3 regions of the Paenibacillus sp. LT-B23 genome follow, and region 3 is predicted to be linked to each of the others. Evidence: riboswitches for the same ligand, from Rfam matches in the RefSeq annotation. Region 3 holds a riboswitch; each other region holds the start of a gene.

Region 1 (8,280 bases), 290 kb from region 3:
GAACAGGAGTTCCTTTTTCTACTACAACCATGTTATTGTTCTCATCATATTGGATGATTGTACCCGCTAACATTTGGTCAGGGATTTTTTCTCCTTTCTCAGCATGGGAGATTGCTGGACTAACGATTCCCCACGAGATGAATAACGTTGTAGCCAGAATTGCTTGAGGAAGAAACTTTACCTTCATAACAAATCGCCTCCTTGAAATATTTGTAAATCCATAGATAGCATAAGTGAGCTTACAAAATATGTCAACCTTTTAATGGTATATATGAATATATTTATCTATATTTTGTGTCTGCAAGAGTCCATTAGTCGGATATGTACGACATTTATTGACAGCCTTATGACGGTGGAATTGATAGTTTAGCAAGGGCCAAGAAGCTGAAGGTTTTCCTCAAATGAATATCAGGGGCTTGATAATCTACTAGAAGGGAATTGTTAGAGCTGTAGGAAGGGGTGTATAAAAAATTTCAGAACAAGCAAAAACCCACCGCGTAATTAGGTTAGACGCCTAACGGTGGGTTTCGTTTGCATTAACGTTTAGTTATGCAACGCGCCGTGGTGGTGATCCACAGCCTTTCAATTCCTAAGAGTCTTTGCCGTTGGTAGTGGCGAAAGCTCTTTAAGTATACAGACACGATGGGTATCTCTATACCTAATTTTAGCACGTGAATGGTGTGTACGCAAAGCAAAGCCACAACCTTGATCCCTGCTGTATCATTAAAATTTAAAATATTATGCGACATTTGTTGACAAGCCTGTAACAACAAAATAAGATAGTCCTAAATCGTAATGAAAAAGAATAAAGGAAGAAAACAGGTGTGAGCCGGACTTTCTATCTACAGGGTTTCGTTGAGATCATGTAGATGGCTGTTGTGCGTCCTCACTTAAAAGGGAAGTTCGGTAGATTCCGACACGGACCCGCCACTGTATACAGGCATCAGCAGGGAATTGCTGTAGCTTTCGGAATAGCCACTGGAACTGTGAAGAACCGGGAAGGCCTGAAAGATACGCCTGAAGTCAGGAGACCTGCCTGTTTTAACATCACTGTCAGACCCACGGGATGCTGGGGAGGTGGTTGGGCGTGCTGCTTACGGAATGTCTGAAACCGATCCGATCCCTTCTATGATTAGAGGTGCTTTGAGGTGAGCTTTGGCATTTTATAATGAAAGCATTTCTGACTGCTGATCAGGCGGTCCGGGATGCTTTTTTTTGCGTTAGGTATTTGTGAATGACAAGATAGAGGGGGATAAATAAGATGATAAGCAATTGTAAAAAGCGTTCATGGTCCATATGTACAGGGGTGATGCTGCTACTGGCAGTTATGGCTCTTGCGGGATGCTCCACAACTAATAAGACGGCGGACAGCTCCGACAAGGGCGAAAACACATCCGCACAACAGTCCACAACGGACAAAAAGCTGGTGATGGCGTATACGTGGAAGCCGTCAGGCGTTGACCCGCACGGAGACAATAGCTGGGATGTCATGCGGTCCGGCGCAGGTGAGACACTTGTCCGTTTGAATGAAAAGCTGGAGCCAGTGGCTTGGCTGGCAAAGGAATGGAAGCAGGACAGTCCCACAGTCTGGACATTCAGCTTGCAGGATAAGGTCACTTTTCATGATGGAAAGAGTATGGACGCGGAAAGTGTAAAAGCTTCCCTGCTGCGCTCCATTGAGAAAAGCCATCTGGCGAAGGATTTACTAGACGTAAAGTCAATTGACGTAACTGGGCCGCTGGCGTTGAAAATCACGACAAACCAGCCCAATTCAGCGCTGGTGTCCAATCTGGCTGATCCGTCGACGATTGTGTTGGATGTAGCGTCCATGAAAGATGAGCAGAGCTACCCTGCGATGACAGGTGCTTTTAAAATTAAAGCGTTCAACAAGGATCAGTCCTTGGTCGTAGAGCGTTATGACGAATATTGGGGCGAGAAGGCACGGCTGGCAGCAGCAACGATGAAGTTCATTACGGACGGCAATTCACGCCTGCTGGCGCTGCAATCCGGCGAAGTAGATGTAGCGACCGATATTCCGGTGGATAACGCAGAGGTATTGAAAAAGAACGATAAGCTGCAAGTGCTGTCGGCTCCCTCTTTGCGCACGCATATGATCGTGTATAACATGGAGTCGCCTGTGTTCAAGGATGCCGCGAACCGCAAAGTAGTGGACAGCCTGATACCACGTGCATCCATTGTGAGTGCGATCATGAGAGGCTATGGTACGGAGGCAAGCAGCCCATTTCCAAGCATTCTCCCCTTCGGCAAGGTGGAACGTAAAGCGCTGGACGGAACGCCCGAGCAGCTATTGACGAAGGATGGCTGGAAGAAGGATGCCCAAGGCACATGGACCAAGCAAGGCAAGCCGTTCGAAGTTACATTGCTGACCTTTCCTCAGCGTCCAGAGCTTTCGGTGATGGCTGAGGTGATTCAGAGCCAGCTGTTAAAAGAGGGCATCCAGGTGAAGATCCGCAAGGTGGAAAATATCGACGAGGCACTGACCAAAAACGATTGGGATTTTGCCATGTACAGCGTGCTGACTGCCCATACGGGGGAGCCGCAATATTTTATGGACATGTTTTATTCCTCTAAAAGCGAAGCCAATGTAAGCCGTTATAGTTCCAAACCGCTGGAGAACCTTCTTGGCAGCTTGAAGCTGGCGAAGGATACAGCGCAACGTAATGCTGTGACACTGCAAGCGCTGGATATCATTAATACGGATTTGCCGCAGTCGTTCATTGTTCATCCGGACAATGTATTTGGGGCGAAAAAAGGGGTAAAGGGCTTCACGCCGCATCCGATTGAGTATTACTACATTACGGTGCAATCCGATATTGCGGAATAACGGGCTACATACCCTATGATTCGTTTTATTCTGGAACGCGTGGCGCAACTGGTCATCATTGTGTTTGTTGTATCCACGCTGACGTTTGTGCTGATGAGGCTGGCTCCCGGCGACCCTGCTACCATTCTGCTCACCGCGCATAATGTGCCTGCCTCTGAGGAGGCGTTGACGGCGCTGCGTAAGGAGCTGGGCTTGAGCGAGCCGCTCCATATTCAGTATGTGAACTGGCTGCGGGATGTGTTCACAGGGCATTGGGGCACCTCCTATGTATCCAAGGAGTCGGTGCTAACCGAGCTGTGGAACAGACTGCCCGCTACCGTGGAGCTGGCCTCGGCGGGCTTTGCCGTCATGACGTTGCTGACTCTTGGAATGGGACTGGCCGCCTCGGTAAAATCCAGCGGTTGGCTCGATCGTCTGGGAAGGCTGTTTGCACTGCTCGGATCGTCCATTCCCTCTTTTTGGCTTGGCTTTCTGCTGATTTACCTGTTTTCCGTTCGTTTGGGCTGGCTCCCGTCCATGGGTCGTGAGGATTGGACTCATTTGGTACTGCCAGCGCTGACCCTTGGGGCAGGTTTGGGGGCTGTGCAAGCCCGTGTGCTGCGTGCCCAAATGCTGGAGCTGGGTGACCGGAATTTTGTGAAGGCGGCGAAGGCCCGAGGCTTTTCCCGCAAGCATATTCTGTTTTTTGAGATATTCAGGCATGCGATTTTGCCGATCATCACGCTGTTAGGCACGAATCTGTCATTTATGCTGGCGGGCAATGTCATCGTAGAGACGATTTTTTCATGGCCGGGTTTGGGCAAGTATTTTATAGATGCGATTACGCAGCGGGATTATCCAGTGATACAGGGGTATGTTATTTTTGCTGCATTTTTAATCGTAGGTGTTCAGTGTTTGGTAGATGTGGTCCAGGCGGCTGTAGATCCAAGGTTGCGTTTGCGTTAGGGGAGGAAGTTGAAAATGAAAAACATGCGGCTGTCCTTCAAAGGGAGCATACTGACAGGAGGAGTGCTGCTGGGCCTGATTGTGCTGCTCGGGGTACTGGCTCCATGGGTTGCTCCTCATGATCCTCTTGATGTGGACCTTCTGAACCGTTTGGCACCACCTAGTCGGAAATATCCATTTGGTACGGATCATCTGGGTCGGGATGTACTGTCACGGCTGATTTACGGCATTCGGACAAGCGTACTGATTGCCTGTGCGATTACAGCAGCCACACTCTGCATCAGTTTGCCGATAGGCTTGCTCATTGGCTATGTGCGCGGGCGTGTGGATCAGCTAGTCATGCGGGTCATTGACGGCGTGCTGGCTTTTCCCGATATCATTTTGACGGTGGCGATTGTGGGTATCTTGGGTCCGGGCTTTGTAAACATGACCTTAGCGATTATTGCGGTACGGTGGGCGGGATATGTTCGGTATATTCGCACCCTTGTTCAAAAAGCCTGTCAGGAGGACTATGTCCGATATGCCCGTTTATCCGGTAATTCACATGTACGCGTGCTGAGACGTTATGTATTGCCGCAGGTGCTGCCACAGCTGCTTGTGTATGCAGTCTGGGACATCGGGCGAGTGGTGCTTATGGTTGCCGGACTTTCCTTTCTTGGGCTGGGTGTACAGCCGCCTAAGCCGGAGTGGGGCGTGATGCTGCATGATGCGACGTCGTATTTTCAGGTGGCGCCGCATGTCATGATTTTTCCGGGCTTGGCGATTATGCTGTTTGTGCTTGCGTGCCAGCTTCTGGGAGACCGATTCTCGGAAAAGGGGGCGGCAGAATGAAGGATGGGACAGGACAGATGAAAGGAAATATGGCAGGACGCAAGCCAATGTTGCACGTGGAACATCTGGAGATATGTCGCATAGGCACAGGAGCGGGTACACATATTGGCGCAGCAACAGGTGTGGGCGCGGGTAGAAAACCAGGCGCGAATGGGGAAACAATGCGGATAAGCGGACATCAACCGTTGCTCCGGGATGTCAGCTTTTCCGTGTATCCGGGGGAAATTGTGGCCTTGACCGGGCCGAGCGGATGCGGCAAGAGTCTGACCGCGCACGCAATCTCAGGCATGCTGGAGCCGGGGATCGGCGTTACGCAGGGGCATATGTACTACAACGGGGAGGATATCGTCCCGTTCGATGAACGGCGCTGGCAAAGGCTGCGCCGCGAGGACATTGCCTTGCTCATTCAACAATCGCTGAGCGGGTTGAATCCAATCCGTACCGTCCGCACACAACTGACGGACACGCTCAGACTGCACGGGCGGCGCTGGATGCCACCCGACCAGAAGGGGCATGCGGATGCCGCTCCCTCCCTTGCTGCACCGCAGCAAGCCCTCCCTCAGGGCTTGTTGCCCCAGGTGCGGCAGATGCTGAGCTGGATTGCACAGATGGCCAGAGGCCGCGTTACTCAAGCGCAGGAGGCTTATCTGTGCTCTTTATTGAGGAAGGTCGGGTTTGCAGATCCCGAGCATATTTTGTCCTCATACCCTTTTGAATTAAGCGGAGGGATGTGTCAAAGGGTACTGCTGGCTGCGATGCTAAGCTCCGGTCCGCGCCTTTTTATTGCCGACGAGCCTACCACGGCGCTGGATGTTATCAACCGGGATAAGGTTCTGGCATTGTTCCAACAGTTGAGAGAGGACTTCGATCTCACCATTTTGCTAATTTCTCATGATCGTCAGGGTGTGAGCCGTGTGGCGGATCGTGTACTGGAGATGAGCCCGGAAGGAAGGATGCGCGAATGATACTGGAATTAAAGCAAGTGACCAAAGCCTATCCTGTCCGCAGACGGAGAAAGGGCTGGTCCAAGACGCAGGATACCGAACAGGCTGTGAAGCAGGTGAGTCTGGAGCTGCAACGTGGAGAGTGTCTGGGATTGGTCGGTGAAAGCGGAAGCGGCAAGAGTACGCTGGCAAAATGTATTCTGAGACTGGAACCGTTGACTTCGGGTGAGATTTGGCTGGATGACCAGCCGATTCACACTGGGAGGATAAAGGATATCCATCTGTACAAACGAATTCAGCTAGTCGCGCAGGACTCGTCTTCCTCGCTGCATCCTCGCATGACGATCCGAGATATTTTGGAGGAGCCGATCCGCAACTATTTTCCCGAACGAAAAGCACAAGCACTGAATGTTTGCCTATCCTTGCTGGAATCGGTGGGGCTGACTGCGGACTGTCTGGAGAAATACCCATCGCAGCTAAGCGGCGGACAAAAGCAGCGGGTGTGTATTGCCAGAGCGCTGGCAGTGGAACCGGATATCATCTTGTTCGACGAATCGGTCGCCAATCTGGATACGACAACGCAATCTTCTGTGCTGGACATGCTCAAGAGAGCGCAGGTGGAGCGCCAGCTATCCTATCTTTTTATCACCCATGATCTTCAATCCACGCGTCAGTTTTGTGATCGGATTGCTGTCATGTATCAAGGGGAGATCGTGGAGGTACTCAAGGAATGGGATGAACACCTGTTGCAGCATGAGTACACGCGCACCCTGTTTCAGACGCTGGCGGATTAAACCATAAATTTAATATTATACAAATTTAAAATAAATTAAGAGCATTGCTTGTCGAATGTTGTTGACAAAATTGGATGTGATACCTATTCTAAATATGATTATGATAATCATTATCACGTACATAGAAAAGGGGAATTACATTGATGTCCGTTCGACACCGCAAGACTGCTACCCTTATGTTGGTGGCACTCCTCTTATTATCCGTTATTTTGGGCTGCGCGAAGCAGGAGAACACACCTGCATCCACCTCAACTGACGGAACTGCCAATGAAAAGTCGATCACGCTATCGTGGCCGCGCGACATTGGTACCATGAACCCTCACGTATACAATCCTTCCCAACTTTTTGCACAATCCATGATTTATGAGCCGTTGGTCAGCTACAAGCAAGGAGGCAAGTTGGAGCCAGCTTTGGCTGAATCCTGGACCATTTCCAAGGACGGCAAAATATATACGTTCAAGCTGCGCCAAGGCGTGAAATTTTCAGATGGAACGCCATTTAATGCGGCTATTGTCAAAAAGAACTTTGACGCTGTTATGAAAAATGAGAAAACGCACAGTTGGCTTGGGGTGGTTGGTATTCTCGACAAAACCGAAGCTGTAGATGACAGCACCTTCCGCATGACCCTCAAGGAGCCCTACTATCCGGTGCTTCAGGACTTGTCCGTCGTTCGCCCGTTCCGTTTTCTGGGGGAAGCCGGGTTCCCGGATGATGGAGATACGTCCAAAGGCATCAAGAAACCTGTAGGTACAGGGCCTTGGATGCTGGATGAATACAAGCAAGATGAATATGCAACCTTTAAGCGTAATCCGAATTATTGGGGTACTGCACCGAAAGTGGATAAAATTATCGTAAAAATCATTCCCGATGGCGAAACACGTGTAATGGCCTTTGAGAAAGGCGATCTGGATCTGATTTACGGTGAGGGCGTCATCAGTCTGGATGCTTTCAAGCAGCTTCGCGATACAGATAAGTATGTCACCAAGCTGTCCGAGCCTGTCGGTACAAGAAGCCTGTTGCTCAACTCGTCCAATCCCAAGCTGGCAGACCTTCGAGTACGTCTGGCGCTCCAGCATGGCTTTAACAAGCAGGCGATGGTGGAAGGTGTGACCTCGGGGCTGGAGGAAAAAGCGGATACTGTTTTATCCAAAAACTATCCGTATACGAATGTGGACTTACAGCCTGTTGACTATGATGTGGAAAAATCCAAAGCGCTGCTGGATGAGGCTGGCTGGAAGCTGCCTGCTGGCGGTACGGTGCGGGAGAAGGATGGACAGCAGCTCGATTTTGAGCTGATTTTTGATAAAACTGATCCGATCCAAAAGGCGATGGCCGAAACCATTCAGGCGGAATGGGGAGAACTGGGTGTCAAGGTGAACCTGACCGGGCTGGAGCTGACAGTTCAAATCAAGCGCCTTAGATCCAATCAGTTTGATCTGTACTTCTGGTACAACTATGGTGCGCCTTATGATCCGCATTCCTTTATTAATGTCATTGCCAAGAAGAGCTTCGGGATTTCCGAGGTACTGAGCGCTCTTCCGATGAAGAAGGATCTGGATCAGCAAGTACACGAAGCGCTCTCATCGACAGACGAAACCAAGCGTCAAGAGCTGTATGCTTCGATTCTGAAAACCCTTCAGGAGCAATCTGCCATTGTGCCTATTTCGTATATTAAGAAAACCGCAGTATATCAGAAAAAGATTACCGATTTTGTATTCCCGGCCAATCGGGATGAAAATCCGTTTGAGGGAATTGAAATCGGGAAGTAGTTGAAACCGAAGGGTAACGGTAGTTTACAAGATAGGAGGACAACTCATGATCAGCTATATCGGGAAGCGAATGGTAGCGGTCATTCCTATTGTTCTCTTTGCCACCCTCGTTACCTTTGCACTCATTCATATTTCACCGGTTGATCCGGCCG
Region 2 (8,280 bases), on a different contig from region 3:
CTCTACGCCGCTGCCCAGACGTAACAGCAGCTCCGGTAGCGCCTGCTCTTCCTCCAGCGTCTGCCAGTCATACCCGGCAGACTCGCGCTGGAGCCGATGAAGGGCGATACGGTCCTTCATCTCTACGTCATAGGCTTGCGCCGTTGCAATGTAGCAGGCGCGCGGGGCGCGCGACATGCACAATCGCTCGGCAAAGCCGCTTTTACCGCTGCGTGCGCCGCCGGTCACGAGCGCCTTCATCGCTGCGCGGCTCCCTGACCGTCCGATACGCCTGCATCGGCAAAGGTCGCCATTTCGCGCATAATGCGGCACGCCGCATCAATCAGGTGCAGGCTAAGCGCACCGCCTGTGCCCTCTCCAAGCCGCATGTCCAGATGAAGCATCGGCTCCAGCTTGAGCTCGCGAAGCACCGCCGCATGCCCGCGCTCGTCCGAGGCGTGCGAAGCGAGCATGTACGCTGCGCTTGCAGGCGCAAGTGTACGCGCAGCAAGCGCAGCTGCGCCGGAGATAAAGCCGTCCAGCACGACCGGACAGCGATGAGCGGCTGCGCCGAGGATGACGCCTGCCAATGCGGCAATCTCCAAACCGCCGACCTTGGTCAGTACGTCAAGGGCGTCGTTCCCGTCTGGCTGGTTCACGTCCAATGCGCGGCAGACGACCGCTATTTTACGGGTCAGCCCAGCCGAATCCACACCTGTGCCCCGACCGACGATTATTTCTGGCTCCAGCCCGGTAAGAGCACATACGACCGCAGCGCTGGCCGTCGTATTTCCAATGCCCAGCTCTCCGGTTACGAATAATCGTGTGCCGCCTTTGACTGCTTCCGCCACGGCTTCAGCTCCAGCCAAAATCGCTTGCTCGGCTTCCGTACGCAGCATCGCCGGCCCCTTCGCCATGTTTGCGGTACCCATACGCACCTTACGGTTCACCAGATCCGCATGAGCGACATCTGCGTTCACACCCACGTCTACCACTTTGACATCTGCTCCTGCATGACGTGCCAGCACGTTAATTGCCGCGCCACCGGACAGCATGTTATACAGCATTTGCTGTGTAACCTCAGCCGGGAAGGCGCTGACCCCCTCTTCACACACACCATGATCCGCTGCCATGACCATAACCGTTTTGCGGTTAAACTCAGGCTTGTCCACCCCCGTAATGCCTGCCAACTGTATAGCCAGACTTTCCAGCTTTCCAAGACTCCCCGGTGGCTTCGTTAATTGGTCCAAATGCTCCGAGGCCGCCAAGGCTGCCGCCCCGTCCTGCTGTGCAATGCTGGCGATCAACTGCTGTAATTTTTCGTTCATGCCCTTCACTCCCTGCTCCCTATATGTGTTTAGCGATCTCATCATAAATTCTGTTTCTTCAATGACTTTACTCAAATTACTCCAGTCGTTCGCCCCGACCAGTTGCATCCCGTGCACTTCTCCGCAGTAAAAGCTGCGGCACACCACTATCCGGATGAGGTAACATTACAGGCTCAACACCATACACAAAGCGAATTCGTTCCTCCGTTAACAGCTCTGATGAAGCTCCTAACCCCTCAACCATTCCGTCCTTGAGCACAAGCAAGTCATCACAAAACTGGGCAGTCAAATTGAGATCATGCAGGACAGAGATAATCGTCACGCCCGTTTCCCGCCGCCATTCCGCCAGCAGCTCCATAAATTCAAGCTGATAGCGCAGATCCAGATAGGTTGTAGGCTCATCCAGCAGCAAAATCTGTGGCTCCTGCACCATCACCTTCGCCAAAGCCACGCGCTGCCGCTGTCCCCCGCTCAAACGGTCTAACGACCTGTCCGCCAAGTCGGTAAGATCCAGCCTCTCCAGCACACGATCCGTAATGATTCCCGGGTCCATCCCTTTTTCCTTATCCACCTTTTCTCTACCAAACCAGTCCTGATGGGGAAAGCGTCCCATTTCCACAACTTCCCTTACCGTGTAACCCACCGGGGGGAGCCCCTCCTGCTGGAGCACAGCTACAAGACGGGAAAGCTCTTTTCTGCCATAGCTACTGACCTTTTTACCATATACAAGAACGTTTCCCGAAGTCGCGTGATCCACACCGGAAAGCAGATGCAGCAACGTCGACTTTCCACTCCCGTTCGGGCCGATAATGCCCCACCAATCTCCTTCGTCTACGCTCCAGCTTATATTTTTTAACGCATGGAATTCCCCAAAATCACGAGTCAGACTGGCAATCTCCAACGCCCGGACTCGCGATGCCTGTGGTCCATTTGCTTCCTTCACAGCAATCCCCCCCTGCGCAGCTTCTTGTTCCGGTACAGGAGATATGCGAAGAACGGTGCACCGACAAAGGCGGTCATAACACCAAGTGGAATTTCGGTCGGAGCCAGTAGCGTACGTGCCGCAGTATCGGCCCAAGCCATAAAAATAGCCCCGCCCAGCGCGGATAACGGAACAATCATCCGATAGTCGGGACCCGTCACCAAACGGATGATATGCGGTACAACAAGTCCCACAAAGCCAATCACTCCGCATACCGAGACAGCCGCGGCTGTCAGCAGCGTGGATATGATCAGAACAGATAACTTCGTTGCATCTACATTAACCCCCATATGAGCCGCCTGACGTTCACCCAAGGCCAGAATGTTCAGCACTCGTGCCCGGTTCCACAGAAACACCAGCCCAATGACCACATAAGGCAAAAGGATGCCTGTATACGACCAGCCGCGCAGACTGAGGCTTCCCATTGTCCAGTACAATATTTCATTGACCGTCTCCCTGGACATGGCTGTCAGAAAGGAAACGACGGCTCCCAAAAAAGATTGCATCACCACGCCCGATAAAATAAGGCTTTGCGTCGGAATTTTGCCGCCTTCCCTCGCCAGTGTCAGCACCATCCACAACGTCAGCATTCCGGTCGTAAACGCCACCAGCGGCAGTGTCCATACGCCTACAAACGAAAATTGAAGCCCCCAATAAATCAGCACTGCTGCCCCTACCGAAGCACCCGAGGATACCCCCAGCGTGTAAGGATCAGCCAGCGGATTGCGCAGCACACCCTGAAATCCGGCTCCCGCCAGCGCAAGCGCTGCGCCTACCAGCATACCCAGTAACACACGCGGCAGTCTGACCTTCAAAATAATCTGCTCTGTGGATGTATTCCAATCCGGTGTAATCGTCTCACCTAACCACGGCAGATGGTTGACCAGAATACCCGCGATTTGGCTGACGGGAAGCTTGGCCGAGCCGATGCCAAGACAAAGCAGCAGCGTCAGCAGCAATAAAGCAAGACCTGCCCCTCCAAAGCCAATCAGTCTACGATTCATTTGAAAATTTCAGGATACACGCCCTTGGCCACTTCCTTGAGACCTTCCGTTACGCGCGGACCCGGACGACTGATCAGATTATCATCCACGGCAAACACCCGGTTGAGACGAACAGCCGATATTTGATCCCATCCACTGCGGGCTTTGATGATATCGCCGAGCGTTTGGCCTGTTTTGTCGTCCTTGACATTTTTGCTGTATAAAATGACGTCCGGATTGGCCGCAATAATATTTTCCTCACTGATCTGGTACCAGCCCTTTTGGGTTGCAGCGACATTTTCCCCGCCCGCCAAAGAAATCAGCTCGTCCATAAACTCGCCCTTGCCGACTGTCCAACCGGGTGAAAATTCGACGTATACTCTCAGCTTCTGCCCTTTACCGATATTTTTAACACCGTTTTTTACTTCCGCTACATCTGCTCTCATCTTGTCGGTTACCGCTCTCGCTTCTTTCTGATGGTCGGTGATTTTCCCATATAGTTCAATATTAGCCATGACATCTTCAAGCGTTTTCGGCTCGGTTTTAAAAATCATGATTCCCAGGTCACGCAGCTTGGTCGTCGCCTGCTCACTGAGCGATATTCCTGCAAAAACGACTTCGGGATTCGCGGCGATGATCGCCTCTTCATTCGGCTTCATAATACCGCCCACTTTGGGCTTCTTCGTAGCCGCTTCCGGGTAATCGGAATAGTCGGATACGCCGACAATTTCCTTATCCAGTCCAATGGCGAACAGCGCCTCGGTTTCAGCCGGGGAGACGGAAACGATTTTGTCCGGCGCTTTTTTGAACGTAAAGTCCTGCCCGGTCGCATCCTTAATGGTCAACGGGTAGACCGTTTTGCCCGGAGGCTCCTGGGCGGCTGCTGTCTGTCCCGGTTGCTGTGAGACTAGATCCCCTTTATTTTCAGCGTTCTTTCCGTTAGCTCCACATGCACTCAGCACAACCGCCAAGACCAGAGTCAATAAGCCTGTTGTCCAGACCTTTATTTTATTCCCTGCCATGATTTACACCCCTCCATATAAATTCTTTAAGAGCGTCACTTGAACATCATCCGATATCTGCTAAATCCAGCCTTTTTTTCCTTTCAAAAAACCCCTGCATCCTCAGATAAGGATACAGGGGTCACGTTAGCGCAGCTCATATGCAGGCGGCAGTTTCTTCCGCATGGACAGTCACTGCGAACACGTCATCCTTTCCTCGAAGGACTATGGTGACAGGCGGACGGGCAGGTATCCTGACTTACAGAAACATGCGACAGCCTGTTGCTCCTTCATGTGCTTTGGGCACATATAGCTGGGCTGGCTGGCATTTTTCCATTTACAGTGGCGGGACCGCGCCGGATTCACACCGGCTTCCCTTTTAACAGCGCACCGGAAAGAACCCGAGGGTTTCATCCCGCTGCGCCGACCTCGTCTGCTGGATATTTGATGTAGTGTTGGTCAAGCCGTTCTTTTACTTGATGATTATAGGTTAAAAAAGACTGGCTTACAACCCAAATTGCCTGTTCACCTGCCCCTATCTGACCTAAAAAGAAAGCACCTCTCCTATCCACTGGTGTCGCTCTCCCAGCCTCAACCGAATCGTAATTGCCGCTCCCGGCTTCGGATTCAGACTCCAAAAGTCATGATCCGGTACCAGCATACAAGCCAACTGACGAATCACTCCACCATGCGTGACGACCAGAACAGAAGGTGGAACACCAGACATGCCTGTTTTCTGAACATCCATCATTTTACGCCACTCATACAAAGAGTCTAGGAATTCATCGAGGCGGTTCACAAAGTCTGTCCAAGGCTCTCCCCCCGGCGGCGTAATTCGCTGCGGCTCATCAATCCACGCTCGATACAACGCCACATCCTTGAGCATGTCATACGTTTTTCCATCCCATTCCCCAAAATGAAGCTCTCTCAGACGTGGTTCCATGATGGCAGACCTAACGGAACTATTAGAAAGGAAACGTTCAGACTCCCATTTGGATGTCAGTTCCAACCGTGATTCCGGTTTCAATTCAAAGTGGGCTCCCTCTCCAAGCTCTGGTCCCAGTTCCGATTCCGGCAAAATGATCTGCAAGGTCTGACGACAACGTATCAAGTCACTGCAATAGATTCGGGCAAAGGAATGCCTCTGTAATTTTTCCCGCAAAGGCTCTAATTCTTGCTCTGCTCCCGGTAGCAATCCCAAATCGGAGTGCCCCAGGTATCGACGTTCCCTGTTCCATAAGGTAGTGCCGTGACGCACCAGCACAAGTTCCAAGTCCCACTGCTGATGTTCTGTAAAATAATGCTTCAAGGTCATATCGCTTCCTGCTCTATTGGCAGCGTTCGGTGTGTCACGCTTCACTGTATCCACCCCAGTGCATAGCATCCGGCGGACACGAACAGACACAATCCCGCAAACATGCTGGACACGGCAAACATCAGCCGGATCGTATGCCGGATATCATCCGGCTCCATCGGTCGCACCAGCTCTCCCATATATGCGCGAAAGGAGCGCACGCCATGATATACATTATAACCTCCGAGGCGAATCCCCAGTGCACCTGCAACTGCTGATTCCGGAAAGCCGCTGTTTGGACTGGGATGCAGCCGCGCATCTCGCCTTACCGTACGCCAGCTACGTCCAGCATCATGCCGATAAACCCACGCCGCTACTACCAGCATCCCCGCTGTCAGGCGTGCCGGAATGAAATTAGCGACATCATCCAGACGTGCCGAGGCCCAGCCCAATTGCAGATACTTTTCATTTTTGTAGCCAACCATGGAATCGAGGGTATTCACGGCACGATAAGCCAACGCTAATGGTGCTCCCCCGATCAGGGCATAAAAAAGCGGGGAAATAATCGCGTCCACGATGTTTTCAGCCACCGTTTCGACGGTACCGCGCGCAATCTCAGGCTCATCGAGCTGCTGCGTATCCCGCCCGACGATCATTCCCAGTTCCCGGCGTGCCGCAGGCAGATCACCCGCCTTTAATTCGCGATACACTGCCATTCCGGCGTCCTTTAGTCCTTTGGAAGCAATTGTGGTTGCGATCAGCACAATTTCCGCTCCGACAGACAGCCACGGATGAATCCAGGCAAGCAAGCGCAGTAACGTCCAGCCAAACGCGAAGGAGCCGCCCACCACAATTAGTGGCAGCAGCAAGCCAGCGCGTTTCAAACCACGGTCACTGTGAACCCGGTGGCGAATCGCCTTTTCCAAGGCAGAAATGGCATGTCCCATGCCGATGACCGGATGTGGCAACCACCTCGGATCGCCGATCAGCCTGTCCAGAAGATATGCAGCCATCATGATCAAGCTAACTGTCACGCCGCCGTTCCTCCTCCAGCACTTCACCCAATACAGACAATAGCATGCCGTTGGCTTCCGTGTCCTTGACTGCAATTCGAAAATGGCTCGCCGTTAGCCCCGGGTACATGGCACAGCTACGTATAAGAATCCCGCGCTGTCCAAGCGCCTGTTGAATGGCCGATGCGCTCCACGTCCCCGGTGCCCGTGCCAGCACGTAATTCGCTTCACCGGGGATGACACCGCAACCCCATTCCGCCAAAGCGGTCAGCAGACGGCTACGCTCCGTAGCAATCAGCTCCTGCGTGCGGCGCTCGTACGCCTCACCGCTCCGCAAACACGCCTCTCCGGCCAGCAACGCCATTCCGTTCACGCTCCAGGTCACCTGCTTGGCGGTCATTCGCCGGATGTAGTCCGGATGAGCAATCGCATAGCCCAAGCGCAAGCCCGGAATCGCATAAAATTTCGTCATCGACCGGATCAAAATCACATGGGGATACCGATCCAGCACAGGCAATAGTGAAATTTGCCGCTCCTGCGGGATAAAATCAATAAACGCTTCATCCACCACCAGCACGGTGTCCGTTTTTCCCGCCGCCTCTGCCAGCTCGCGCAGCTCCTGATCGCCGTATTGCACACCGTTCGGATTATTCGGCTGACCGAGAAACAGAACATCCACCTGCTCCATGAGCTGGAGTATGTCCTCCACATCCGCCTTCCATTGAAGCGAGGCCTTGCCGTACACCCTCCTTACCTCGGCTCCAAATTTGCCTGCCAGCTCGGCATATTCCGAAAAGCACGGCTCCACCGTGCCCACACGCTTGGGAGCCAGTCCCAGTAACAGCAACGCCATGCTCTCAGCCGCACCGTTTCCGATACTCAGCGACTCTGGTGGAACATGAAGTCGCCGCGCCAGCATATTTTTAAAATTCCGGTGTCCAGGGTCTGGATAGCGAACCACAGTGTCCAACGCGCTTTGCAGCACCTCAAGCACCTCCGGTGGCGGACCCAGCGGATTAATGTTCGCGCTAAAATCCACAAAATCCGCAACCGCCCCGCCGAATGTCGCCGCAGCCGTCTCCCTGTCCCCACCGTGACCGTAAACCTCTATCATTGCCTATCATCCTTTCCGGCCGTTCTGAATCATTAGCTCCATTATGGGGCTGCTTTTCGCGTCGCGTCAATGCAAATGAGCTTTTGTGTACATCGCTCACTTGGGTTACAATAGAAGGAGGTACACATAAAACTACACAGTTTATATATACGGAGGAATGGACATGCTGTTCATCGACAACCAGGGCATACACGATCCAGCCATTAATCTTGCCATTGAGGAGTACGCACTCAAGCATCTTCCGCTGGACGACAGCTATCTGCTGTTTTACATTAACCAGCCTTCTATTATTATAGGCAAGCATCAAAATACCATTGAAGAAATCAACGCCGAGTTTGTCAGAGATAACAACATTCAAGTCGTTCGTCGTCTGTCCGGTGGCGGGGCTGTATATCATGACCTCGGTAATTTAAATTTCAGCTTCATTACCAAGGATAACGGGGAGTCCTTTCATAATTTCCTCAAATTCACACAGCCTGTCATTGACGCCCTGCGCCAAATGGGTGTGGAAGCCGAAATGACCGGACGCAACGATCTTCAGGTCGGTGAGCGCAAAATTTCAGGGAACGCCCAATTTGCCACGCGC
Region 3 (8,280 bases):
CGGATGCACCAATTGAGCAATATCCGGCAGAAATGGTGCGCGAGCTGAACTACTCCTATATGAAAAAGCCCCGTTCTATCAAGCTGCTGATGAATTCTATTCTGCTGGAGGGCATTGACCCGGCTGTGCCAGTGATGTCCCTGGTGAGGAACGGCCCCTCTACCTTGAAGGACAAAAAGACGAATATTCAGGTTGATGGGTTGGCTGTATTTCGTAAGGACAGAGTAACCGGCATTATAGATAACCATCTAAGTCGTTTTTTGCTGCTGGGTATGGACCAGGCCAAGGATACGGAAGTATTTATAACCCCTCCCAAGGGAAGTGGCTATTTGTCCGTGCATCTCATCGAAAACAGCGTTCATATCAAACCTTATGTTCATGGGGATGATATCCGGATGACCATTCAACTGAACTGTAACGGAAATGTAAAGGAGAATGAGACGACTTTCGATATTTCCAACGAAGCAAACTTGAAGTGGCTGGAGCAGCAGGTAGTACGTAAGATCAAGGAGGATTTGGGAGAGGCTGTCCGGGTTATTCAACAAAAATATCGTTCTGATGTGCTTGGTTTGGGCCGGGTGATCATTACGAGCCTTCCTAATGAATGGAAACGGATTAAACCTCGCTGGGATCAGTTGTACCCCAAGGTGGAAGTTACCATAAATCCGATTGTGCATATTGAAAATATCGGTGCGGTTACCAAGCCATTCGGGATCAAGAAGGAGCAAATCCAGGATGAATAAAGTGTTTCTGCTGCCCTTGGTGCTGGCGATTATCTTCATGTATCTGATTGACCGTAAAAGCCTGAACGCCGCACCTGCTGTCAACCGCTGGATTTCACGTGTATTGTACGCCCTTAGTATCGGCATCTGGATCTACGGAACGTCGACAAAAAGTACTGTCTATGTGGCTACATGGCTGACCCGGTTCATTGATATGTGGCTGCCCCCTACGTTGTAACGAATGGTAATGATGCTTGTGGAAAAAAGGAGACGCACCTCATGAAACAATTCACAACCAGACAAATGGTGCTGCTCGGTGTGTTGCTGGAGACGAATATAACCTTGATACACGCTCCGTCACAAGCGGTGGCGTATGCGGAGCAACATGCCTATGGTACTTGTATCGTAGTAGCTGCGGTATTGTGCTTGCCAATTTGGGTATTGTTGAAGCTTGGGCAGCGTTTTCCCGATCAGGATCTGTTTCAAGCTATGGTCAGCTCCAGTCCGGTGATCGGGCGTGTACTGCTGCTCCTGTATTTTGCCCTGTTGTTGATCGTATTTGGTCGGGATCTGTGGATTATTAACGATTTGGTAAAGGCGGTTTTATTGCCGCAAACTCCTTTTTTCGTCATTTCACTTATGATACTGTTAACCGTCGTTTATATGGCTAAGGGCGGTATGAACATCATCGTGAACATGAGTGAGATTTTTATACCGATATCCATTTTGACACTGTTGACGATGCCGTTTTTCTTTGGCAGAAATATGGATTTCTCAGAGCTTAGGCCGTTTTTGCATCCAAGTATGGCCGGAATCATGAAAGGAAGCTGGTACATGTTTTCGTATATGGCGGACATTTTGATGTTGCCTTTTGTGCTTCAGGGAAAAAACTATCGCCCGCAGGGTGCATGGTGGGGCCATTTGATAGGGACTGCTTTTATGGTCTTCATTGTTATACTTATGCAACTTGTTATGGGTGTTCCGATTCTGGCGCGATTTTTCTATCCATCCTATGAACTGGCACGTCAGTTGTATTTAACGGATTTTCTGGATCGGTTTGATTTATTTGTAGGGGGATTTACGATACCCACCCTGCTTATAAAACTGGGGCTGGATCTGTATATTCTCAGTATGACTGTCAAACGTCTGTTCCCTCATGTACAGGGTGCTTTGATGGTTTGGCCTGTGGGCTTGCTGGGATATGTCTGCTCCTTTGTTGTTTTTTCGAACAGTATTCAAATTTATGATTTCAGCCGGGAGTGGACGGTAGTGATGATGTTGTTCTTTATCATTATGCCCTTGGTGCTATGCCTGCTGCTGTGGCCCAAGAGTAATGGGAAAGAACGGGGAAAGCGGAATGAAGCGAACCTTGGCCATGACCCGGTGCATTGATATGTAGATCCGGCTGCGCTGTAACGCGTGTCATGATGCCTGTGGGCAAAAGGAGATGTACCTGCATGAAACAGTTCACAACCAGACAAATCGTGCTGCTTGGTGTATTGATGGAGGTCAGTATTACCCTTGTACATGCTCCGGCGCAGGCAGCAGATTATGCGCATCAGCATGCCTATTGGACCTGTGCGGTTGCCGCCATTGTGTTATGCCTGCCGATCTGGGCGATGCTGAAGCTTGGGCAGCGTTTTCCCGATCAGGATATGCTTCAGGCCGTGGTGAGCTCTCATCCCGTGCTGGGGCGTATGCTGCTCTCGGTGTATCTCATCCTGTTCCTGATCATTTTTGCACGGGATTTGAGAATTATTACGGATCTGGTGGAGGTTGTGCTTTTACCACTGACTCCGCTAGTCGTGATTTCCCTGATTTTGCTGCTAACTTTAGTGTTTATGGCTAAAGGGGGGATTAGCACTATCGTAAATATGGCGGAAATCTTCGTGCCAATTTTGATTATGACCCTGCTAACCCTGCCACTATTTTTCGGTCGTAATATGGACTTTTCGGTGCTAAGACCGTTTTTACATCCGGATGTAGGCGGAGTTGCCAAAGGAAGCTGGCGCATGTTGGGTTATATGGCGGACATCATGATGTTGCCCTTTGTGATTTCCGGACGAAATTACAATCCCCGCAGTGCGTGGCTTGGACATCTGACAGGAACTGTTTTTATGATCATGATTGTGATGCTGACAGAGCTGATAACCGGTATTCCCATTTTGTCACGGCTGTTTTATCCTACGTATGAATTGGTACGTCAATTGCAGCTAACGGATTTTCTGGATCGGTTCGATTTGTTTGTAGCTGCTCTTACCGTGCCAACCTTGCTTACGAAAATGGGGTTCGATCTGTACGTTATCAGTTTAACTGTAAAGCGCATGTTTGCTCCTGCCTGGGGGAGTTTGATTGTATGGCCGGTCGGTTTGTTGGGGTATGTCTGTTCCTTTATGCTGTTCTCCAACATTGTCCAAATCTATGACTTTAGCCGGGAATGGACCGTGGTTATGATTATTTTCTTTGTGCTTATGCCCTTTGTGCTATGGCTGGTGATCAGGCCCAAAAGTAAAGAACAAAATGACGGTGATGAGCCATCTGGCGGTGAGCAGGATAAGAGGAAACAGGGGAGCCAGCAGGGAAGTCGAGAAAGACAAGCCGATTTATAAGCTTACTACATCTATCGGAAAAGTAATTCTTATTTGTCTTTTAGCCCCTTAATTGTATACTTGGTAGAAAGGAGTACGATTTCTACAAGGGGGGGAAACAGAATGGCCCAACGCATGGCAGGCAAGAGAGTTGCCCTTGCTGGTCCCCGTAAAGCAGACGAAATGGCGCTGCTGGTTACAAAAATGGGAGGCGAGCCGGTGCAGCGTCCGGCCCAGGGCACGGTTTTTCTGGACGATATCGAGCTGCGTAACGCTATTGTATCGTGGGTGAAGCAGCCGCCGGACTGGAACATTTTTACGACAGGCATGGGGCTGGATGCGCTGTTCGATATGGCAGAGGATATGGGTGTGGCCGAACAGATTATGGAGCTGTTACATTCCTCGAACATTGCAGCGCGGGGCTACAAAACGGTCAATGGACTCAAAAAGCGCGGCTTCACGCCCGCTGTACGGGACGAGGACGGAAGCTTGACCGGGTTGATGCAGGCTTTTGCTCCGTACGATCTGAAGGGGAAGGAAGTGCTGCTGCAGCTACATGGTGATCCGGCCCCCCGGCTGGTGAAGTGGCTGGACGAGCAAGGCGCAGTTACCCGGCAGGTGCTTCCCTATAAGCATATTCCGCCGGAGGAGGCAAATTTGCAAGCATTGCTACAGGATATCCTGAACCGCAATGTGGATGCAGTTACGTTCACTAGCGGTCCGCAGATCCGCTTTTTGGCTCAATATGCGAGGGAACAGAACCAGATGGAAGACGTGCTGGAAGCTTTTCGCCATGATGTGATCGCTGTGTCGGTAGGCAAGGTGACGGCGCAGTCCATTTTGGAGGAAGGGATCGAACGGATCGTGTTTCCAGTGGAGGAACGTATGGGCGCGATGATGGTGGAGCTGGGAAGATATTTTGAGCATAGCGCTTCGGCGCACGGCTGCGGTCTCGAAGTTGTGAACTGAAAACTAACCCATATCCTTGCGATAAAGGGTAAAATGAAGATAAGGGCCTACAGGGTCTTTATCTTTTTTTGTTGGAAATGCATCGACAGAAGTTTTTGTTATAGCGAAAATATTTATTTAATATAATGAAAAAGCCTCGATGCGGGATACCAGAACAGGAGCTGAGACGTTATGAATTCCATTTGTGTATTTGCCGGGTCCAGACCCGGACATTCATCGGTATATCTTCAGGAGGCAGGCAAGCTTGGAGAGGCTATGGTGAGACACCGTGTCCGTTTAATCTATGGAGGCTCCAGCAAGGGGCTGATGGGTGAGGTCGCAGATGCGATGCTGGCCGGGGGCGGTCAGGTCACCGGGATTATGCCGACCCTGTTATTCGATGCAGAGATTATTCACCGGGGAGTTACCGAATTTATTGAGGTGGCGAGCATGCATGAACGCAAAGCGGTGATGAGCGAAAAGGCTGACGCATTCATTGCCCTTCCGGGCGGATTGGGAACATTTGAGGAGCTATTCGAGGCACTGTGCTGGGCGCAAATCGGCATTCATCGCAAGCCCATCGGGCTGCTGAATGTGAACGGATATTTTGACCCGTTGGCGGAAATGGTGCGTCATAGTGTGCAGGAGGGCTTTACCGGAGTTGACCATCCAACGCTGCTGAGTATCTCTGCGGACCCGGACGAATTGTTGCATATGTTAAAAAATAAGGCAGAGAACTTGAAATAAAGCGTTTTTCATGCTTGCGCAACTGATTGAGCCAAGGTTATGATAAGACCCATAATCAAATAGCGGACAGACAAGGTGCCTTTGTGATAGCGAAGGGTAACAGGGAATCGGGTGCAAGTCCCGAGCGGTCCCGCCACTGTAAGGAAGAGGATTTTTTCAGACGTCACTCGTGAGAAAACGGGGAAGACGAAAAAATCTGTTGATGCCGAGCCAGGAGACCTACCTTGATCTGTATGCACCGTTAACCTTCGCGGAGAGGATGGGTGTACGAAATCAGGAAATCAGGCGCACGCTGCTTTTTCCATGTTGGTTGCAGGTTTGCGTGGATCTGAACGTGCAGAAGCGTTTCAAGCGTGAACAGGCAGATGGAAAGCAACGGCACGATGGCGGAAGACAAGAAGTGTCTTCTTATGCTGTGTCCGTCTGATGATACGATGCGTACATAGGAAACCCATCCGGGCAGGATGGGTTTTTTTGAGTTACAGGATGTCCATATATAAGTGAAATAGATAGAAGTGTGGAAAACATAGCCTAGATTTAAGAAGGAGGATAACGATGAGCCCATTAGGAAAATTGCTCGTGATTGGATTCGGACCGGGGGATATGGAACATATCACAAAACGAGCGCTGGACGCGCTGGCCGAGAGTGAGGTCATAATCGGCTACAACACCTATGTGGATCTGATCCGTCCGTTGTTGAACGGACAGGAGATTGTGCGCACAGGCATGACAGAGGAAGTGAGCCGTGCGCAGGAGGCGGTTCGACAGGCGGAGATGGGCAAGAAGGTAGCCGTCATTTCCAGTGGAGACGCAGGCGTATATGGCATGGCCGGGCTAGTGTACGAAGTGCTGATACAAAAGGGCTGGCGTCGTGAGGACGGGGTTGAGGTAGAAGTCGTGCCGGGAATATCGGCGATTCAGTCCTGTGCTTCGCTGTTGGGTGCGCCCGTCATGCATGATGCATGCACGATCAGTCTGAGTGACCATTTGACCCCTTGGGAAACGATTGTGAAACGTGTAGAAGCGGCAGCTTCGGCGGATTTTGTCATTGCACTGTACAATCCGCGCAGTGGTCGGCGTACACGCCAGATAGTTGAGACGCAGTCCATTTTGCTGCGCTACCGTGATCCGCAGACTCCGGTAGGGCTGGTCAAGAGTGCTTACCGTGACCGTCAGCAAGTCGTAGTGACGACGCTGGAGGACATGCTGAACCATGATATCGGTATGCTGACGACCGTCATCATCGGCAATTCTTCGACGATGGTGTATGACGGTCTGATCGTGACGCCGCGCGGGTATCAGCGCAAGTATACGTTGGGTGCGACCGAGCAGGCGCTCAAGCCGCATCAGCGGCTCCGCACGGAAGCGGAGCCGTGGTCGTTGGGCGCACAAGAGGATCGCGCGCTGAATGCGTCGCAGGCAGGCGCAGCACCCACAGTGCCAGCCTCTGCGGGTGCTGGCGGGACCGCGCCCGCGCCTTCCGCGAGCGGCGCTGCTGCGGTGGCAACGCAGGCACGCCCGCAAGCGGTGGCTGTCGTGCAGGCCGCGCCTGCGGCGCAAGCCGGGGCGGCCCCGGCATCGCTGGCAGCGGAGGCGCTGAGCCGCCTCGCTGCGGGCGGCAAGCTGCCGGGCGAAGCCAGCGCGCGCTGGAACGGGCAAGCGCCCGCCGTGAGCGCCGCCGGAACGGCAGCCGTGGCCGGAGCGGCGGCTACGGCCGGGACAGCGACAGGCAGCTTTGGCAAGCCTGCGCTGTTTGAGGTGGGCGTTTCCCCCGGCGTGGGAAACAAGAAGTTCACCGCTCGCCAGATGGCGCTGCTCGCGGAGGTAGCGGGTGATGAAGGCGAGCTGGAGTACACGCCGGATCACCAGATCGTGCTACGCGTGCCGTGCGCGGACCCGGAGGAGCTGGTAGGGCGGCTGCGGGATGAACGATTCATCGTGATGCCGATTGGCGATGTGTTTAAGGTGAAGGCGTGCGACTTCTGCAATATGGAGAAGGATGACGCTGTGCCTGTGGCAGAGCATCTACAGGTTGTACTGGGCGGATTACAGGCACCCAAGGAAACGAGCATTGCTTTGAACGGCTGCGGTATGGCCTGCTATGGAGCGGTGCTGGAGGATATCGGAATTGTCTATCGCAAGGGCGGATACGATCTTTTCCTCGGCGGCAAAAAATTTGGCCGCAACGCTCATGCTGCTCAACCTGTGGCAGAGGGCATTCCGGGGGATCAGATTACGGATATCGTTGAGAACGTCATCGCTGAATATAAGGAAAAAGGACATCCAAACGAGCGTTTCCATAAATTTTTCAAGCGTGTAGGCGTGGTAGCGGGTTTTCGGCATGAAGATGCGCCTGCAATAGTGGAAGTGAATGCCGTCTGTGGCGATTAATGGGCTAGAAAGCCTGTTTTTATGGATGTAAGCATATAGATAAAATAGGGCGTCTTGCAGGTCATCCCTATTTTGATGAGGAGGAAAATACAGTAGTGAATGCAATATTGTTGGTTGGACATGGAAGTCGGGACCCGGAGGGTAACCGGGAGCTGCTGGAATTTGCACAGGCGGTGGCAGATCGCGTGCCGGATATGTGTGTGGAAACCTGTTTTTTGGAGCTGACACGGCCCAGCATTGCTGAGGGTGTGCAGGCATGTGTGGAACAAGGGGCGACGCGGGTCGTGCTTGTTCCGATTATTCTGTTCGCGGCGGGACATGCCAAAATTGATATTCCGATGGCGATTGATCGTGCGAAGGCTAAATATCCTCAGGTGGAATTTGTATATGGACGTCCGATTGGCGTTCACGAAAAAATTGTCAGTATTCTGCAAAGCCGCTTGAAAGAGGCCCGTCCGGTTGCGGTTCCAGCCGGTATGGATAGCGCTGTGGAGGCTTCTGCCGAGGTGACGGATGAAGAAACGGCTGTGCTGGTGCTGGGACGCGGAAGCAGCGATCCGGATGCGAACAGCGACTTTTTCAAAATTACCCGTATGCTGTGGGAAAAACTCCCGTATACGTGGGTGGAGAGCAGCTTTATCGGTGTGACACAACCCTCATTTCCAGATGGCTTGGAGCGTTGTCTACGTCTAGGTGCCAAAAAAATCATCGTGCTTCCATACTTTCTATTCACGGGTGTGCTGATTAAGCGTATCGGAGAAATGACGGAGGAATTTGCGGAGTCTCATCCTGAATTACACGTGGAAATGGGCGGATATTTTGGGTTCCATCCACAATTGGTCGAGCTAGTGCTGGAGCGTGCCAACGAAGGCTTGGTTGGCAAG

What was found. A riboswitch is a leader RNA that binds a small molecule or an ion and turns the genes downstream of it on or off. The one in region 3 is predicted to bind cobalamin.
Region 1: linked by a shared signal. The riboswitch ahead of ACWXW9_RS04225 (ABC transporter substrate-binding protein) and the one ahead of ACWXW9_RS02960 (hypothetical protein) in region 3 are both predicted to bind cobalamin.
Region 2: linked by a shared signal. The riboswitch ahead of ACWXW9_RS11790 (ABC transporter substrate-binding protein) and the one ahead of ACWXW9_RS02960 (hypothetical protein) in region 3 are both predicted to bind cobalamin.

The regions. Positions count from the first base shown of each region.
Region 1 is NZ_JBSQBM010000002.1:343,927-352,206, reverse strand. It holds gene ACWXW9_RS04230 (hypothetical protein) at 1-187, opposite strand, end outside; cobalamin riboswitch at 854-1,054, shown strand; gene ACWXW9_RS04225 (ABC transporter substrate-binding protein) at 1,262-2,845, shown strand; gene nikB (nickel ABC transporter permease) at 2,861-3,790, shown strand; gene nikC (nickel transporter permease) at 3,806-4,621, shown strand; gene ACWXW9_RS04210 (ATP-binding cassette domain-containing protein) at 4,618-5,586, shown strand; gene ACWXW9_RS04205 (ABC transporter ATP-binding protein) at 5,583-6,359, shown strand; gene nikA (nickel ABC transporter substrate-binding protein) at 6,503-8,128, shown strand; gene nikB (nickel ABC transporter permease subunit NikB) at 8,175-8,280, shown strand, end outside.
Region 2 is NZ_JBSQBM010000008.1:82,664-90,943, forward strand. It holds gene ACWXW9_RS11770 (bifunctional adenosylcobinamide kinase/adenosylcobinamide-phosphate guanylyltransferase) at 1-240, opposite strand, end outside; gene cobT (nicotinate-nucleotide--dimethylbenzimidazole phosphoribosyltransferase) at 237-1,307, opposite strand; gene ACWXW9_RS11780 (ABC transporter ATP-binding protein) at 1,384-2,250, opposite strand; gene ACWXW9_RS11785 (FecCD family ABC transporter permease) at 2,247-3,293, opposite strand; gene ACWXW9_RS11790 (ABC transporter substrate-binding protein) at 3,290-4,294, opposite strand; cobalamin riboswitch at 4,501-4,693, opposite strand; gene ACWXW9_RS11795 (histidine phosphatase family protein) at 4,818-5,588, opposite strand; gene cbiB (adenosylcobinamide-phosphate synthase CbiB) at 5,630-6,601, opposite strand; gene cobD (threonine-phosphate decarboxylase CobD) at 6,591-7,694, opposite strand; gene lplA (lipoate--protein ligase) at 7,858-8,280, shown strand, end outside.
Region 3 is NZ_JBSQBM010000002.1:58,564-66,843, reverse strand. It holds gene ACWXW9_RS02990 (Ger(x)C family spore germination protein) at 1-743, shown strand, start outside; gene ACWXW9_RS02985 (hypothetical protein) at 736-960, shown strand; gene ACWXW9_RS02980 (GerAB/ArcD/ProY family transporter) at 1,002-2,114, shown strand; gene ACWXW9_RS02975 (GerAB/ArcD/ProY family transporter) at 2,180-3,331, shown strand; gene ACWXW9_RS02970 (uroporphyrinogen-III synthase) at 3,434-4,279, shown strand; gene ACWXW9_RS02965 (LOG family protein) at 4,451-5,005, shown strand; cobalamin riboswitch at 5,063-5,246, shown strand; gene ACWXW9_RS02960 (hypothetical protein) at 5,208-5,432, shown strand; gene cobJ (precorrin-3B C(17)-methyltransferase) at 5,561-7,396, shown strand; gene ACWXW9_RS02950 (sirohydrochlorin chelatase) at 7,492-8,280, shown strand, end outside.